One region of the Clostridium sp. HCP1S3_C6 genome, then DNA from elsewhere that is predicted to be linked to it. Evidence: riboswitches for the same ligand, from Rfam matches in the RefSeq annotation. Region 1 holds a riboswitch; the other holds the start of a gene.
The links. Region 1 has a riboswitch for FMN ahead of ribD (bifunctional diaminohydroxyphosphoribosylaminopyrimidine deaminase/5-amino-6-(5-phosphoribosylamino)uracil reductase RibD). Riboswitches for the same ligand answer to the same signal wherever they lie in the genome.
Positions count from the first base shown of each region.

Region 1 (7,925 bases):
TTCTTGCTGAAGTTAAATCAGGATTCATTAATGAATCAGATTATACAAGCAAAAATGTTATAAATGCTGTAACTATTGATAACAAGCAATATGCTGTTCCAATAGCTCAAGAATGTGTAGCATTATTCTATAATAAAGATAAAGTTGCTGAAGCACCAAAAACTATGGAAGAAGCTATAAAGATAGGTAAAGAAAAAGGATTTATGTTTAATGCTAGTGACTTCTATTTAACTTTTGGGTTCTTATCAGCTAATGGTGGATATGTATTCAAGGATAATGATGGATCTCTTGATACAGATGATATCGGACTTGCAAATGCTGGAGCTATTAAAGGATTCGAAACTTTAAAAAAATTTGTAGATGACAAGTTAATTGCCGCAGATATTACTGATGATATTGCTAAAGGAAACTTTACAGATGGAAAAACTTCATTATATATCTCTGGACCATGGTCTGTTGCAGATTGTAAATCAGTTAATTTAGGAATAGCTGAACTTCCAACAATAGATGGAAAACCAATGAAACCATTCTTAGGAGTTCAAACTGCATTCGTAAGTGCAAAATCTGATCAAGACAAGCAAGATTTAGCTTGGGATTTATTAAAATATTTAAATAAGGAAATGCCAGATGACTTATTAACTGAAGGTAACAGACTTCCAGTTCTTAAATCTGCACAAGAAAGCGATGTATATAAATCAAATGAATACATGAAGGCATTCTCTAAACAAGCTGAAATAGCAATACCAATGCCAAATGTTAGAGAAGTTCAATGCATGTGGACTCCAGGTGCTAACAACTTAAAGGCTCTTTTAAATGGTTCACAAGATGCTAAGACATCAGCTGAAAAAACTGTTGAACAAATTAAAGAAGGTATTAAACAACAATAATTAAAGTATATAAATAAATTTATATAATAATGGTTAGGGGGGGTAAAGCCCCCTCTAATTCTTGTAAGTTATCATAGAAAGGAGAATTGTTATGAATAAACGTAAAAGTCAAGACACAGGTAAAGCATTGGCTTTCTTAGCTATACCATTATTATCTATCTTGATTTTATCTGTTTTACCTATACTATATACTGTATGGTTGGCATTCACAGATAAGACAATAATTTCAGGAGATACAGTTAATTTTGTAGGTTTAGCTAACTTTGTAGATGTTTTCAAGGGACCTTTTAGTTCTGTATTTTTCCCAGTGTTTGGATGGACAGTTGTATTTGCAGTAATATCAACTTTTGGTTCATTCTTTGTGGGATTAATAATGGCTATGTTGGTTAACAATAATAATATTAAGGAGAGAGGAGTATATAAGGCAATTTTAATTTTACCATGGGCACTTCCAGTAACTGTTGCTATTCTTTCATGGCAAGGTTTATTAAATGGTAGTTATGGTGCAATTAATAATATGCTATTAAATATTCACATTATAAGTGAACCAATTCAATGGCTTACTGATCCAACTTGGGCAAGAATAGCTTTATGTTTTGTAAATATATGGCTTGGATTCCCATATCAAATGAATATTTGTTTAGGTGCTTTAGCATCAATACCTAAAGAATATTATGAAGCAGCCGATGTTGATGGAGCAAGTAAAGCAACACAATTTTTCAAAATTACATTACCATCAATTGCTCAAACTGCGTATCCATTATTAATCACATCATTCTCATTTAACTTTAATAACTTTGGGTCTGCATACCTTGTAACTAGTGGTTTACCAGCAAGATCTGATAGTCAATGGGCTGGTTATACTGATATCTTAGCATCTGTTAACTTTAAGTTGGCATCTACATTAGGTAAGTATCAAACAGCTTCTACAATTAGTATTATAGTATTTGTTATTCTAGCTACAATATCTTATTTACAAATGAGAATGACAGGTCAATTCAAGGAGGTTGAATAACATGCAGATAGCATCAAAGAATAATAGTATTGAAGGCCAATACAAGTATGTTGAAAAAATAACTCCAAGAGAAAAATTAATTGCATGGCTTTCTAGAATTGTAATATGGTTAGTAATACTAATAGTATTATTCCCAATAGTGGCAATATTTTCAGCATCAGTAGCTGAAGGAACTTCTTTTGCTACAAGTACAAGTATTTTTCCAAAAACTTTTACTATGGCTAACTATAAGTCAATATTTACAAGTACTGACTTTTTAATATGGTTAAAGAATTCACTTGTTGTTTCATTATCTGTAGGTGTAATTCAATTAGCATTATCTGTTCCAGCTGCATTTGCTTTTTCTAAATTAAAATTTAAATTTAGAAATCAAGGATTAATGGCATTATTAATTCTTCAAATGTTCCCAACTACAATGGCATTACCTGCTATTATAACAGTATGTATGCAACTTGGATTTATGGATCATCTTTTCACAATAATATTATTACAAGCAGGTGGTAGTGCTTATAATATATGGCTTATGAAGGGATATATGGATGGTATTCCTGATGATCTAGTAGAAGCAGCATATGTTGATGGTGCAACTACTTTACAAGTGTTTACAAAGATTGTATTACCATTAATGAGAAATATGTTACTTGTTGTATTCTTATTTGCTTTTATTAATGCATATAGTGAATTTATATATAGTAAAGCATTATTAAAAGATGCTAGTGTACAAACTTTAGCAACAGGTTTACAATCATTTATTAAAGATAAATTCTCATCTAACTGGACACAATATTCAGCAGCTGCAATATTATCATCAGTCCCAGTAGTAGCATTATTCATGGGATTACAAAAATATGTAGCAACTGGATTAACTGCAGGTTCAGTTAAGGGCTAATATTTAATTTATTATAGTAATTAAAGGTATGATATTTCTTAGATAACTTATGAGTGGTTTTAGTTCCTGCTTAAAAATAAGCAGGAACTATTTAAACCCTATTTTCGGTATCGTTACCAATGTTTCGATATTATTTAAGAACATGGGGGGATAATATGAATATTAAAGATATAGCAAGGTTATCCGGGGTAGGAGTAAGTACAGTATCAAGGGTATTAAATAATCATAGTGATGTTAAGGATAGTACAAGGGAGAAAGTAAAGAAGGTAATAAGGGAAAGTAACTATGTTCCAAATAATAGTGCTAGAATATTAAAACAAAATAACACTAATAATATTGGTGTTTTAGTAATGGGTGTGTTTAACCCATTATTCTCAGAAATGACAAATATTATTGGAAATATAATTAATGGATCAAAATATACAATGATATTTGAACAAAATGATTATACAAAAGAAGATGATTTTGATACATTACAGTCGCTTATAAAAGAAAAACGATTGCAAGGAGTAATTTGCCTTGGAGGAAACTTCAATTCAGAAAGAAGAATGACATTAAAGGCATTGGGTATACCAATAGTACTTACATCAGTAAATACTATTGTAGATGAGGATAAAGATGGATATTCATCAGTAGGAGTAGACAATGAAAAATCAGCGTATACTGCTACTAGATATTTAATAGATTTAGGGCATAAAGATATTGCTATAATGATTGGGCAAAAAAAAGATACAGGAATTAGTAATCTGAGGCTTAACGGATATAAGAAGGCACTAATTGAAGCAGGAATTAATATTGATGAAGGTAACATCTTGGAAGGAAATTATAGTACCAGACTTGCTTATGAAGTTATGAGAAAATTTTTATGTTCAGGTAAAAAAATTTCTGCAGTGTTTGCAATATCAGATTTTATGGCTATAGGAATTGCTAAAGCTGTTGTGGATAGTGGTTTAGAAATAGGTAAAGATATTTCAATTATAGGTTTTGATGGAATGGATGTAAGTGAATTTTATAATCCAGGGATAACAACAATAAGTCAGCCTAAAATAGAAATAGCAACCAAAAGTGCCAATGTTTTATTGGAACTTATAAATAATAGAAATTCAAAAAATAAGCATATAGTTTTGGAAACAAAATTAATAAAAAGACAATCTTGTAAAAAAAATTTGTTATAATATATCTAAGAAAAATTATTAAGAGAGGATGATGATTAATGGAAAGATCTGCTGGAGTATTAATGCACATATCTTCACTACCAGGGAAATTTGGAATAGGAACTTTTGGAAAGGAAGCTTACAAATTTGCTGATTTTCTTAATAAAGCAGGAATGAAATATTGGCAACTATTACCTGTTGGACATACTAGTTATGGAGATTCTCCATATCAATGTTTTTCTGCTTTTGCTGGTAATCCTTATTTTATAGATTTTGATAAGCTTGTGGAAGAGGGACTTTTAGAGGAAAAAGACTACATTGATGTAGATTTTGGAGTAAATAAAACTAGAGTTGATTATGCATTAATATTTGAAAGTAAATATAAAGTATTAAAGATAGCATATTCTAATTTTAGTAAAAAGGGAAAATTTAAAGAATTAAAAGAAGAATTCAAAAAATTTAAAAAAGAAAACAAGTTCTGGCTTGAGGATTATGCATTATATATGGCAGTTAAAAATCATTTTGATTTAAAGAGTTGGTCTGAATGGGATGATGACATAAAGAAAAGAGAACCTAAAGCATTAGCAAAATATAAAAAGGAATTAAAGGATGATATTGAATATTGGTCTTTCCTTCAATTCTTATTCTTTAAACAATGGTATGAATTAAAAGCATACGCTAATGATCTTGGTATTGAATTTATAGGAGATATTCCTATATATGTTGCATATGACAGTTGTGATACATGGAGTCATCCTGAAAACTTCCAAATGGATATGAAGAAGTTTGAACCTACAGTTGTTGCAGGTTGCCCACCTGATGCATTTTCTGAAACAGGACAATTATGGGGAAATGTTATATATGACTGGGATAAAATGAAAAAAGACAAATATACTTGGTGGGTATCAAGAGTTAGAGAAAGTTTAAAATTATATGATGTTTTAAGAATTGATCACTTTAGAGGTTTTGAAGCATATTGGGCAATACCATATGGTGATGATACAGCAATAAATGGTAAGTGGGTTAAAGGACCAGCTATGTCATTATTTAAGGAAATCAAAAAGCAACTTGGAGATATTAATGTTATAGCTGAAGATTTAGGGTTCTTAACAGATGAAGTTATTGATTTCTTAAGAGAAACAGGATATCCAGGAATGAAAATACTACAATTTGCATTTAATGGAGAAGGAGATAATGATTATCTTCCACAAAATTATGGAAGAAATTGCATAGCTTATACTGGAACTCATGATAATGATACTTTTGTAGGTTGGTTTACTGAAAGTTCATCAACAGAAGAAGCAACTATAGCTAAAACTTATTTAGGTTTAAATAGCGAAGAAGGCTATAACTGGGGCTTTATTAGAGGTGTTTGGTCAAGTGTTGCAGATGTTGCTATAGCACCAATGCAAGATTTTCTAAATCTTGGAGCTGAAACTAGAATGAATACGCCATCTACAACAATGGGAAATTGGCAATGGAGAGCTGAAGATGGAAGCTTTGATAATGCTTTAGCTGACAAGATTTATGAAATGAATATTTTAACAGGTAGATTTTTCCCAGAAGTTATTGAAGAAGATGAGGATGAGGAAGAAGAAGAAAAATAATACATTGTTAAATAGTTGACAAAGAAAATAATTAGTAATATTATATATATAAAATAGAATAATTCTTCGGGGCAGGGTGTAATTCCCTACCGGCGGTAAAGCCCGCGAGCAATTATTAATAATTTTTGCAGATTTGGTGTAATTCCAAAGCCGACAGTATAGTCTGGATGAAAGAAGATGTAGTTTAAGGTATTTTATATTATTTTAATTTGTATTTTTGCTCTGAAATATTTATATTTCAGAGCTTTTTTTTATAAATATATAAATTATGTTTGCTGTCCTAATCTTTATTAAGATTAGGATTTTTTTATTAATTTTGTGAGGTGATACTAATGATAACAGATAAAGATAAGGAATATATGGGTATTGCATTAGAATTAGCTTCTAAGGGAATGGGGCATGTAAGTCCTAATCCTATGGTAGGGGCTTTGATAGTTAAAGATAATAATGTTATAGGTTCTGGATATCACATGAAGTATGGAGAAGGGCATGCAGAAGTAAATGCATTTAAAAATGCAGAAGAATTTGATGTGTCTGGTGCAACTATGTATGTAACACTTGAACCCTGTTCTCATTATGGTAAAACACCTCCATGTGCAAAAAAAATAATAGAAAAAAAGATAAGAAGGGTGGTAATAGGAACCCTTGATCCTAATCCTCTTGTTGCAGGAAAAGGAGTTTATATGTTAAAGGAAGCTGGTATTGAAGTAGAGTGTGGCGTTTTAGAGGATGAGTGTTTAAAATTAAATGAAGTGTTTATGAAATATGTAGTAACTAAAAGGCCTTTTGTACTTATGAAAAGTGCTATGTCTCTTGATGGAAAAATAGCTACAAAAACTGGTGAGTCAAAGTGGATATCTGGGGAAGAATCAAGAAAAAATGTGCACATATTAAGAAAGCAATATTCTGCAATTATGGTAGGAGTAAATACAGTAATTAAAGATAATCCAAGTCTTACTTGCAGGATTGAAGAAAATATAAATCCTATAAGAATTATAGTAGATAGCAAATTAAGGACGCCATTTGATTCTAACATTGTTAAAACAGCTAATGATGTTAAAACCATAATTGCATGTACAAGTTCTGCTTCATTTGAAGATAGAAAAAAGTTTGAAAATATGGGCGTACAGATTTTAGTTTGTGCTGAAGATAGTGAAAAAAGAGTATGTTTAAATGATTTAATTGAAAGGTTAGGACAACTTAATATAGATAGTGTTTTACTTGAGGGAGGAGCTACGCTAAACTTTTCAGCATTAAAAAGTAATATAGTTGATAAAATTCAGATGTATATAGCACCAAAGATAATAGGAGGAAATAATGCTAAGGGACCTATAGCTGGTGATGGAATTGATAAACTTAGTAAGGCCTTTAAGCTTACAAATCTCCAATATAAAAAAATGGGTCAAGATATATTAATAGAAGGATATATGGATAAAGGTAAAAAGGAGGATTAGATATGTTTACTGGAATTATAGAAGAAGTGGGAAAAGTAGCTTTCTTAGAAAGAAATGCTAATAATTCACAAGTAAAGGTAATGGCTAAAAAGGTGCTTAAAGAAACAAAACTTGGAGATAGTATAGCTGTAAATGGTGTTTGTTTAACAGCAACTCATATTGGCAGTGATTACTTTATTGCAGATATTATGGATGAAACATACAGAAGAAGTAATCTTGGCAATTTGAGAAAAGGTAGCATTGTAAATTTGGAAAGAGCTCTTACATTGCAGTCTCGATTAGGAGGGCATATAGTAACTGGTCATATAGATGGTACAGGAAAGATAGAAAAAACATATAAAGAAGATATAGCTACATGGATTGTAATAAATACATCTATTGAATTACTTAAATATATAGTGGAAAAGGGTTCAATAGCTATTGATGGAATAAGTCTTACTGTGGCATATGTTTCTTCTGAATGTTTTAAGGTATCAATAATTCCTCACACAGGTGAAGAAACTACATTATTGACTAAAAAAGTAGGGGATATAGTAAATATTGAATGTGACATTGTAGGAAAATATATAGAAAAGTTTATTAATAATAAAAATGAAAAAAATACAAAACAAGATTCAATAAGTGAGAAATTTTTGCTTGAAAATGGTTTCCTTTAATAAAAATAAGAAAAGATGAAAGGTGTGATAAATGTGGAAAAGTTTAATACAATTAATGAGGCCCTTGAAGATTTAAAAAATGGAAAAATAATAGTGTGTATTGATGATCCAGATAGAGAAAATGAAGGTGATTTAATATGCGCAGCTGAATTTGCAACTAAAGAAAATGTTAATTTTATGGCATGTTTTGCAAAGGGATTAATATGCATGCCTATGAGTAGCTACTATACTGAAAAACTATCACTTGAGCAAATGGTAACAAA
Region 1 covers NZ_JBQHRN010000003.1:72,838-80,762, reverse strand. The annotation lists gene ACTNAO_RS02065 (sugar ABC transporter substrate-binding protein) at 1-887, shown strand, start outside; gene ACTNAO_RS02060 (carbohydrate ABC transporter permease) at 979-1,902, shown strand; gene ACTNAO_RS02055 (sugar ABC transporter permease) at 1,904-2,791, shown strand; gene ACTNAO_RS02050 (LacI family DNA-binding transcriptional regulator) at 2,947-3,966, shown strand; gene malQ (4-alpha-glucanotransferase) at 4,005-5,552, shown strand; FMN riboswitch at 5,611-5,735, shown strand; gene ribD (bifunctional diaminohydroxyphosphoribosylaminopyrimidine deaminase/5-amino-6-(5-phosphoribosylamino)uracil reductase RibD) at 5,885-7,006, shown strand; gene ACTNAO_RS02035 (riboflavin synthase) at 7,009-7,662, shown strand; gene ACTNAO_RS02030 (bifunctional 3,4-dihydroxy-2-butanone-4-phosphate synthase/GTP cyclohydrolase II) at 7,696-7,925, shown strand, end outside.

Region 2 (7,925 bases), on a different contig from region 1:
GATATCTCTTGGAAATGGTACAGCATCAAGAGAATCTGAAGAGGTTATAGCTGAAATGATTTCAGAAATAAAAAAAGAAACAGGAAAGGAAGTTTCTTATGTAATAGTATCTGAAGCAGGAGCTTCTGTATACTCAGCATCTAAGCTTGGAACAGAAGAATATCCAGATTTAGATGTTACGGTAAGAGGTGCCATTTCTATAGGAAGAAGACTTCAAGATCCTATGGCTGAACTTGTAAAAATAGATCCAAAAGCTATTGGAGTTGGACAATATCAACATGATGTTACTCAAAAGAGATTAGAGGAATCACTTCAAGGGGTAGTTGAAGATTCTGTAAATAAAGTTGGAGTAGATTTAAATACAGCAACACCTAGCCTTTTAACATATGTATCTGGAATAAATTCAGTTATTGCGAAAAATATAGTAGAATATAGAGATGAAAATAGTGGCTTTAAATCAAGAAAGGAACTATTAAAGGTAAAGAGGCTTGGGCAAAAAGCTTATGAACAATGTGCGGGATTTTTAAGAGTTTCTGAAAGTAATGAACCTTTAGATAATACTGCTGTTCATCCTGAATCATATGAAGAAGCCAAGAAACTCATTGAAATTTTAGGTTATTCAGAAGATGATTTGAAAAATAATAAATTATTTGATATAGAAGATAGAGTTAAGGAAAAAGGTATCAAAAACATAGAAAAGGAAATAGAAATTGGAGAATTAACATTAAAAGATATAATAAAGGAACTTCAAAAACCAGGAAGAGATCCAAGAGATGAGATGCCAAAGCCAATTTTAAAAACAGGTATAATTGATCTTAAAGATTTAACACCTGGAATGATTCTTATGGGAACCGTAAGAAATGTTTCTGATTTTGGTGCATTTGTCGATATTGGAGTTCACCAAGATGGGCTGGTTCATAAAAGCCAAATGGCAGACAGGTTTGTTAAGCATCCATTAGACATTGTAAAGGTTGGAGATGTAATAAAGGTAAAAATTCTTGAAGTAGATGAAAAAAGAAAGAGAATTGCATTAAGCATGAAGGATATAAAAGAATAAGAAAATATATTGCTTGTTACGAAATATAAATTAAATTTATAATTTGTAACAAGCTTTTTTGTCATTTTGCAATAACTATGTGCATAAATATAAAATGATTTTTGAAAACGAATATAAAAATTTGGTATTTATAAAAAAACGCAAATTTATTAATAAAATTATAAAAAATAGCTGCATAATTGAAAAAATGATTATAAAGTGCTAATATTATTAACATAATATTAATATACTTAAGAGTACTTAATTTAATAAATATGCAAATGTGTTTGTATATATATTAATAAAAGTAAGTTTGAGTATGTTAATGTAATAATTTAAATGGGGGCGTTTTTTATGAACGGTATAGTACTTATATTAATTGCAATTGTTGCCCTTGGATGTGGCTATTTACTTTATGGAAGGTGGTTAGCAAACAAATGGGGAATAGATCCAGAAGCTAAAACACCAGCTTATAGATTAGAAGATGATGAAGATTATATACCTACTTCTAAAGGTGTTGTATTTTCACATCAATTTTCATCAATAGCAGGTGCAGGCCCTGTAACAGGACCAATTATTGCAGCATGTTTTGGATGGTTACCAGTTTTATTATGGCTTTTAATAGGTGGTATATTCTTTGGAGCTGTACATGATTTTGGAGCTATGTATGCATCAGTTAAAAATGATGGAAAATCAATGGGATATTTAATTGAAAAATATATTGGCAAAACAGGTAAAAAGCTTTTCTCACTTTTTGCATGGATTTTTTCATTACTTGTTATTGCAGCCTTCGCAGATATAGTTGCAGGTACATTTAATGGTTTTGGTAAAGATGGTGCAAAAGTTACACCTAATGCTGCTGCTGCATCAATTTCAATGTTATTTATTTTTGTATCAATAGCATTTGGTATATATATAAAACATAGAAAGCCAAGTGGTAAAGAACAATTTATAATTGGTATTATATTACTAATTGCAATGCTTGCAATAGGAATGGCTTGTCCACTATATTTTAGTAAGAATGTATGGCTTGGTGTAATATTTGTTTATATTTTTGTTGCAGCAATAGCACCAATGTGGATAATGATGCAACCTAGAGATTATTTAAGTTCATTTATGTTAATTGGAATGATAATAGGTGCAATTCTTGGAATATTTGTAGCACATCCTCCAATGAATTTGCCAGCATTTACTGGATTTAATGTGGGAGGTAAAAACTTATTCCCAACATTATTTATAACAATAGCATGTGGTGCTGTTTCAGGATTCCATAGTTTAGTATCATCTGGAACATCATCAAAACAAGTAAAAAATGAAAAAGATATGCTTACAATAAGTTATGGTGCTATGAATGTAGAAACATTGCTTGGAGTTGTAGCTTTAGTAGTAGTAGGAGCAGCAGCAACAGGAGGTAAATTACCAGAGGGAACACCATTTTCAGTATTTGCAGGATCTGTTGCAGGATTCTTAGAAACAATAGGAATACCAAATTATGTTGCAACTTGCTTTATGACAATGTGTGTATCAGCTTTAGGTCTTACAACACTTGATTCAGTTGCACGTATAGGAAAAATGTTTTTCCAAGAATTATTTATAGATGGTAGTACTGATAAAGAAAATATGTCACCTGTAGTAGCTTTTTTAACTAACAAATATGTATCAACTTTTATTACACTAGCTTTAGGATTAGTTCTTTCTCTTGGTGGATATAATAGTGTATGGCCATTATTTGGTTCTGCTAATCAACTTTTATCAGCATTAGTATTAATTACACTTGCAGTATTTTTAAGAGTAACAGGCAGAAAGGGCTTTATGCTTTGGGCACCTATGGTAATTATGCTTGTAGTAACATTTACTTCATTAATTCAATCAACAATATCTTTAGTACAAAAGTTAATTGCTGGTAATAACTTTGCTTTCTTAACTGATGGATTACAGTTGATATTTGCAATACTTTTAATGGCTCTTGGAATAATGGTTGCTGTATCATGTTTTGGTAAGTTGTTTGGAGAAAAAGAAGAAAAAAAAGAAGTAGTTAATGATTAATATAATTATTGAAATTATACTTTTAATATTGTATAGTATAAAAAGAAAATATATGAAAATCTTCAGGGCGGAGTGTAATTCTCCACCGGCAGTATAGCCTGCGAGCTAAGTTTATTTAGCATGATTCGGTGCAATTCCGAAGCCGACAGTATAGTCTGGATGGAAGAAGAAATATAAATTTAATTATTAAATTGAATTTATTCAAGACCTGCAAGATTTTTGCAGGTCTTTTTTATATAAGGAGGATTAATTTTGAAAAACACTAATGAACATTTAGGAAAAATGATAAAAATTGCATTACTTGGAGCAATTGCTGCTGTACTTATGTGTCTTGAAATACCATTTCCAACTACTACATGGCTAAAGATTGATTTTGGAGAACTTCCAGCGTTAATAGGTGGACTTGCTTTTGGCCCATTAGCTGCAATAGTAATTCAAACACTAAAAATAGCATTAAAGTTATTAATAATGGGAACCCACACTGGATTTGTAGGCGAAATAGCAAATTACATTATAGGTTTATTCTTTGTTATTCCAGCTTCTTTAATATACAAATATAAAAGATTACCTATGGGTGCATTAATAGGAATGATTGTAGGAACAGTAGTTATGGAAGTTGGAGCAATAGCAACAAATTATTATTTCCTTCTTCCTGCATTTCATATGAATCTTTCAGGTAGTGAATTTATGGATTATGTTTTGGTAGGACTTTTGCCTGTTAATACAATAAAAGCTGTAATTGTATCTGCAGTTGCATATTTTGTATATAAAAAACTTGCAAATGTTATATTTAAGGTAGAAAAATAGAAAAAAAGTAGTATAGTATTAATGGTTTTACTCTAGACATTTTTAGTTAAAGATGTCTAGAATTTTTTTGTGATATAATTTCAAAAATATATCATATTTGTGAGTTTTATCTAAAAAAATGTACTATGTGTTAATAAAATACACTAAATGATAAAATTGAGTTAATGATTAATAAAAACAATGCATTACACATGAAAAAAAAGTATAATAAAGACAAACGAAGGCAAGGGTGATTTTTCATGAATAGAAAGAAAATAATGAAAATAGTAGTAGCATCTACATTAGTAGTTGGAGGTGTTACACTTAATGATAAAAGTGCATTAGCAGATGAAGTTTTTAAAGAATCAGCAGAAACAAAAACTGCAGATAGTGATAAACAAGATGAAGTTAGTAGTAAAAAGAATGATGATTCATTAAAAGTTACAGAAGATAAAACTGAAGTTGAAGAAGCAGCTGCTAAGTCAACTCAAAAAGGAAAAATAGTAAATGTAACTACAAATTTAAGAATAAGATCGCAAGCTAGTACAAGTTCTAGTATACTAGGATATCTTTTAAATAATACAGAAGTATCGGTTATTTCTCAAAGTGGCGATTTTTATAAAATAACTTATAGAAGCATAACAGGATATGTACATAAGGATTATGTTAAAATAATTTCACAAAATAACAGTTCTGCAGAAAATTTAACTAGTTCTTCAGGGGTGGTTGTAAATGTTTCAACTTCATTAAATGTAAGAAGTGGTCCTGGAACATCATATGGAATTATTGGTCACTTAAAAAATGGACAAGGTGTAACAATAACAGGAGAAAATGGAGCATTTTATGCTATTAGTTACAATGGTACAAAGGGATATGTAAGTAAAGATTATGTAAGTAAAGGTTCTACTTCTGGAAATCAATCCGGAAGCAATTCAAGTATATTAGGAACAGTTGTAAATGTTTCAACTAATTTACGTGTAAGATCAGCTGCAAGTACAAGTTCATCAGTTTTGGGATACTTATTAAATGGTCAAAAAGTAACAATAACAGGAGAAAATGGGAACTTTTATGCTATAAATTTTAACGGTCAGACTGCTTATGTATCAAAGGATTATATTTCAAAAGGATCTAGTTCGTCATCTTCTGGAAATAGTATAACTAATAAAACAGGTATTGTAACAGCTAGTGTATTAAATATAAGATCAGGAGCATCAACATCTAATTCTATAATTGGAACATTAAGCAGAGGTTCTTCTGTAACAATAACAGGAGAAAGCGGAGGCTTTTATAAAATAAATTATAATGGTCAAAATGCATATGTAAGTAAAGATTATATACAAATTGGTGGTGGAAGTTCATTATCACAATCTGATAAATATTCAGCAGTACTAAGTAATATGAAATCTCAACTTGGTGTACCATATTGCTGGGGCGGATATGGACAACTTCTTACAACAGCTTCTCTTAGGACTTTGAAGGCAACTTTCCCTACTCAAGCTGCTAATGGAGCGTATTCACGAGTAGAAAGTTATGTTAATAAAGGTTATAGAGCTTTTGATTGTTCAGGTCTTATGCAATGGGGATTTGGAAATGCAGGTATTTCTTTGGGCAGAACAACTTGGGATCAAATAAAAAATGGTTATGAAGTATCATTAAATAATTTAAAACCAGGAGACTTATTATTTTATTCAAACCTTCAACATGTTGGTATGTACATTGGAAATGGACAATGGATAGAAGCACCAAATAAAAATGCTAATATTAGAATTACAAATGTTCCTTGGAACTTAGTAGGAAGGGCAAGAAGAGTTTTATAAAAATTAGTATAAATTTAGCATATTAATCATATTATTTATTAGAAATAATATGAGGATGTTCTTAATGAAGAAATATCATTGCTATTCAGCAGAATTTGATTTTTATACTGAAAAATTGTTTGAGAAGGCAGAATTTCTTGGACAGGGAAATAACGGAATTGTGTATAAGCTTCCTGAAAATAAAGTTGTAAAAATATTTGTAGAGTCCAAAGTATGTAGAGATGAATCATATATTTTATCAAGAACAGGTAAATCTAAATCATTTCCTAAAATGTATAGGTGTGGTAAATTATATATAACTAGAGATATGGTAAACGGAATTAAGTTAGATAAATACATAAAAGAATATGGCTTAGATAATAAAATTTCTGAAAACATATTTTATGTATTGAAGGAATTTAAAAAATTAAAGTTTACGAAAATTGATTCACGTTGTAAAGATTTATATGTGTGTAAAAAAAAGAAGATTATGGTTATTGATCCTAAAAAATGTTTCAGTAAGAAAGTTTCATATCCAAGACATTTAATGAAAGGGTTGTTTAAACTTAATGTGCTTGATGAATTTTTAGATAATGTATCTAGACTAGATGAAAAAAAGGCAATTGAATGGCAGGAGAAATTTAATAAATATTGCATAGAAAAAATAAAAGAATACGATATTTCAATAAAATAAGCCAGGACTTTTGATATGTTTCCTTAAGTAGATAATGTAAATAATAAAAATCTGCTTAAGGATATATCATTTGTCTTGGCTTTAACTTTGGTTAATTATTAATTAAAAACAAGAATAAAAAACATTCAAAAGCTAATACTATCATAGATAATGTAGTTTAAGGAGGATTTTTATATGAAGAAGTATGTTGAAATAATAGATGTAGTAGGAAGGCAAATACTGGATTCTAGATGTTTTCCAACAGTTGAAGTTGAAGTTTATCTTGAAGATGGAACTGTAGGAAGAGCAGCTGTTCCATCAGGTGCTTCTACAGGAATGTATGAAGCTGTTGAACTTAGGGACAATGACAAGAATTTATATCAAGGTAAGAGTGTATTTAAAGCAGTAAAAAATATAAATGAATTAATAGCAGATGAATTAATAGGATGTAATGTATTTGATCAGACGTATATAGATAAATTATTAATTCAATTAGATGGAACACCTAATAAAGGAAAACTTGGAGCAAATGCTATTTTAGGAGTATCTCTTGCTGTAGCAAAGGCTGCAGCACAAAGTTTAGAAATTCCATTGTATCAATATATAGGAGGAGTTAATGCTAAAGTTTTACCTGTGCCTATGATGAATATAATAAATGGAGGTTCTCATGCAGATAATTCAGTAGATTTGCAGGAATTTATGATTATGCCTGTTGGTGCTGAAAGTTTTTGCTTAGCCATTGAAATGTGTTCTAATGTATATCATACATTAAAAAAGATATTGCTTTCAAAAGGATATTCAACAGCTATAGGTGATGAAGGTGGCTTTGCACCAAATTTAAAATCAAACGAAGAAGCTATTGAAGTAATAATAGAAGCAATAGAAAAGGCTGGATATAAACCAGGAGCAGATATGTTTATAGCTATTGATGCTGCATCATCTGAATATTATAAAGATGGTAAATATGTTTTAGAGCATGAATGTAAAACATTAAATGCTGAAGAAATGGTATCTTTCTTTGAAAAATGGGTTGAAAAATATCCTATAATATCTATTGAAGATGGAATGGCTGAGGAGGACTGGGAAGGTTGGAAACTTATGACTGAAAGATTGGGTAATAAAGTACAGCTTGTAGGTGATGATTTATTTGTAACAAACACTGAAAGATTAAGTAATGGAATAGAAAAGGGAGTTGCAAATTCCATACTTATTAAATTAAATCAAATTGGTACATTAACAGAAACATTAAATGCTATTGAAATGGCAAATAGAGCAGGGTATACTGCAGTAGTTTCTCATAGATCAGGTGAAACTGAAGATACTACTATTGCAGATTTAGTTGTTGCTGTAAATGCAGGGCAAATTAAAACTGGTGCTCCAGCAAGATCTGAAAGAGTAGCAAAATATAATCAATTGCTTAGAATAGAAGGGGAACTTGAAGGCGTTGCAGAATATAGAGGCAAAAAAGCATTTTTTAATATAAAGTAAATTAAATTAAAAGCAATATAAGATGATAGATGTTTTTATTTACATTTTGTATTGCTTTTTTAATAAAATTGTTGATAAAAAATATTAGGTAATAGTATAA
Region 2 covers NZ_JBQHRN010000022.1:32,098-40,022, reverse strand. The annotation lists gene ACTNAO_RS08870 (Tex family protein) at 1-1,057, shown strand, start outside; gene ACTNAO_RS08865 (carbon starvation CstA family protein) at 1,391-3,082, shown strand; FMN riboswitch at 3,137-3,257, shown strand; gene ACTNAO_RS08860 (ECF transporter S component) at 3,335-3,889, shown strand; gene ACTNAO_RS08855 (SH3 domain-containing protein) at 4,129-5,685, shown strand; gene ACTNAO_RS08850 (protein kinase) at 5,750-6,358, shown strand; gene eno (phosphopyruvate hydratase) at 6,533-7,825, shown strand.
Region 2: linked by a shared signal. The riboswitch ahead of ACTNAO_RS08860 (ECF transporter S component) and the one ahead of ribD (bifunctional diaminohydroxyphosphoribosylaminopyrimidine deaminase/5-amino-6-(5-phosphoribosylamino)uracil reductase RibD) in region 1 are both predicted to bind FMN.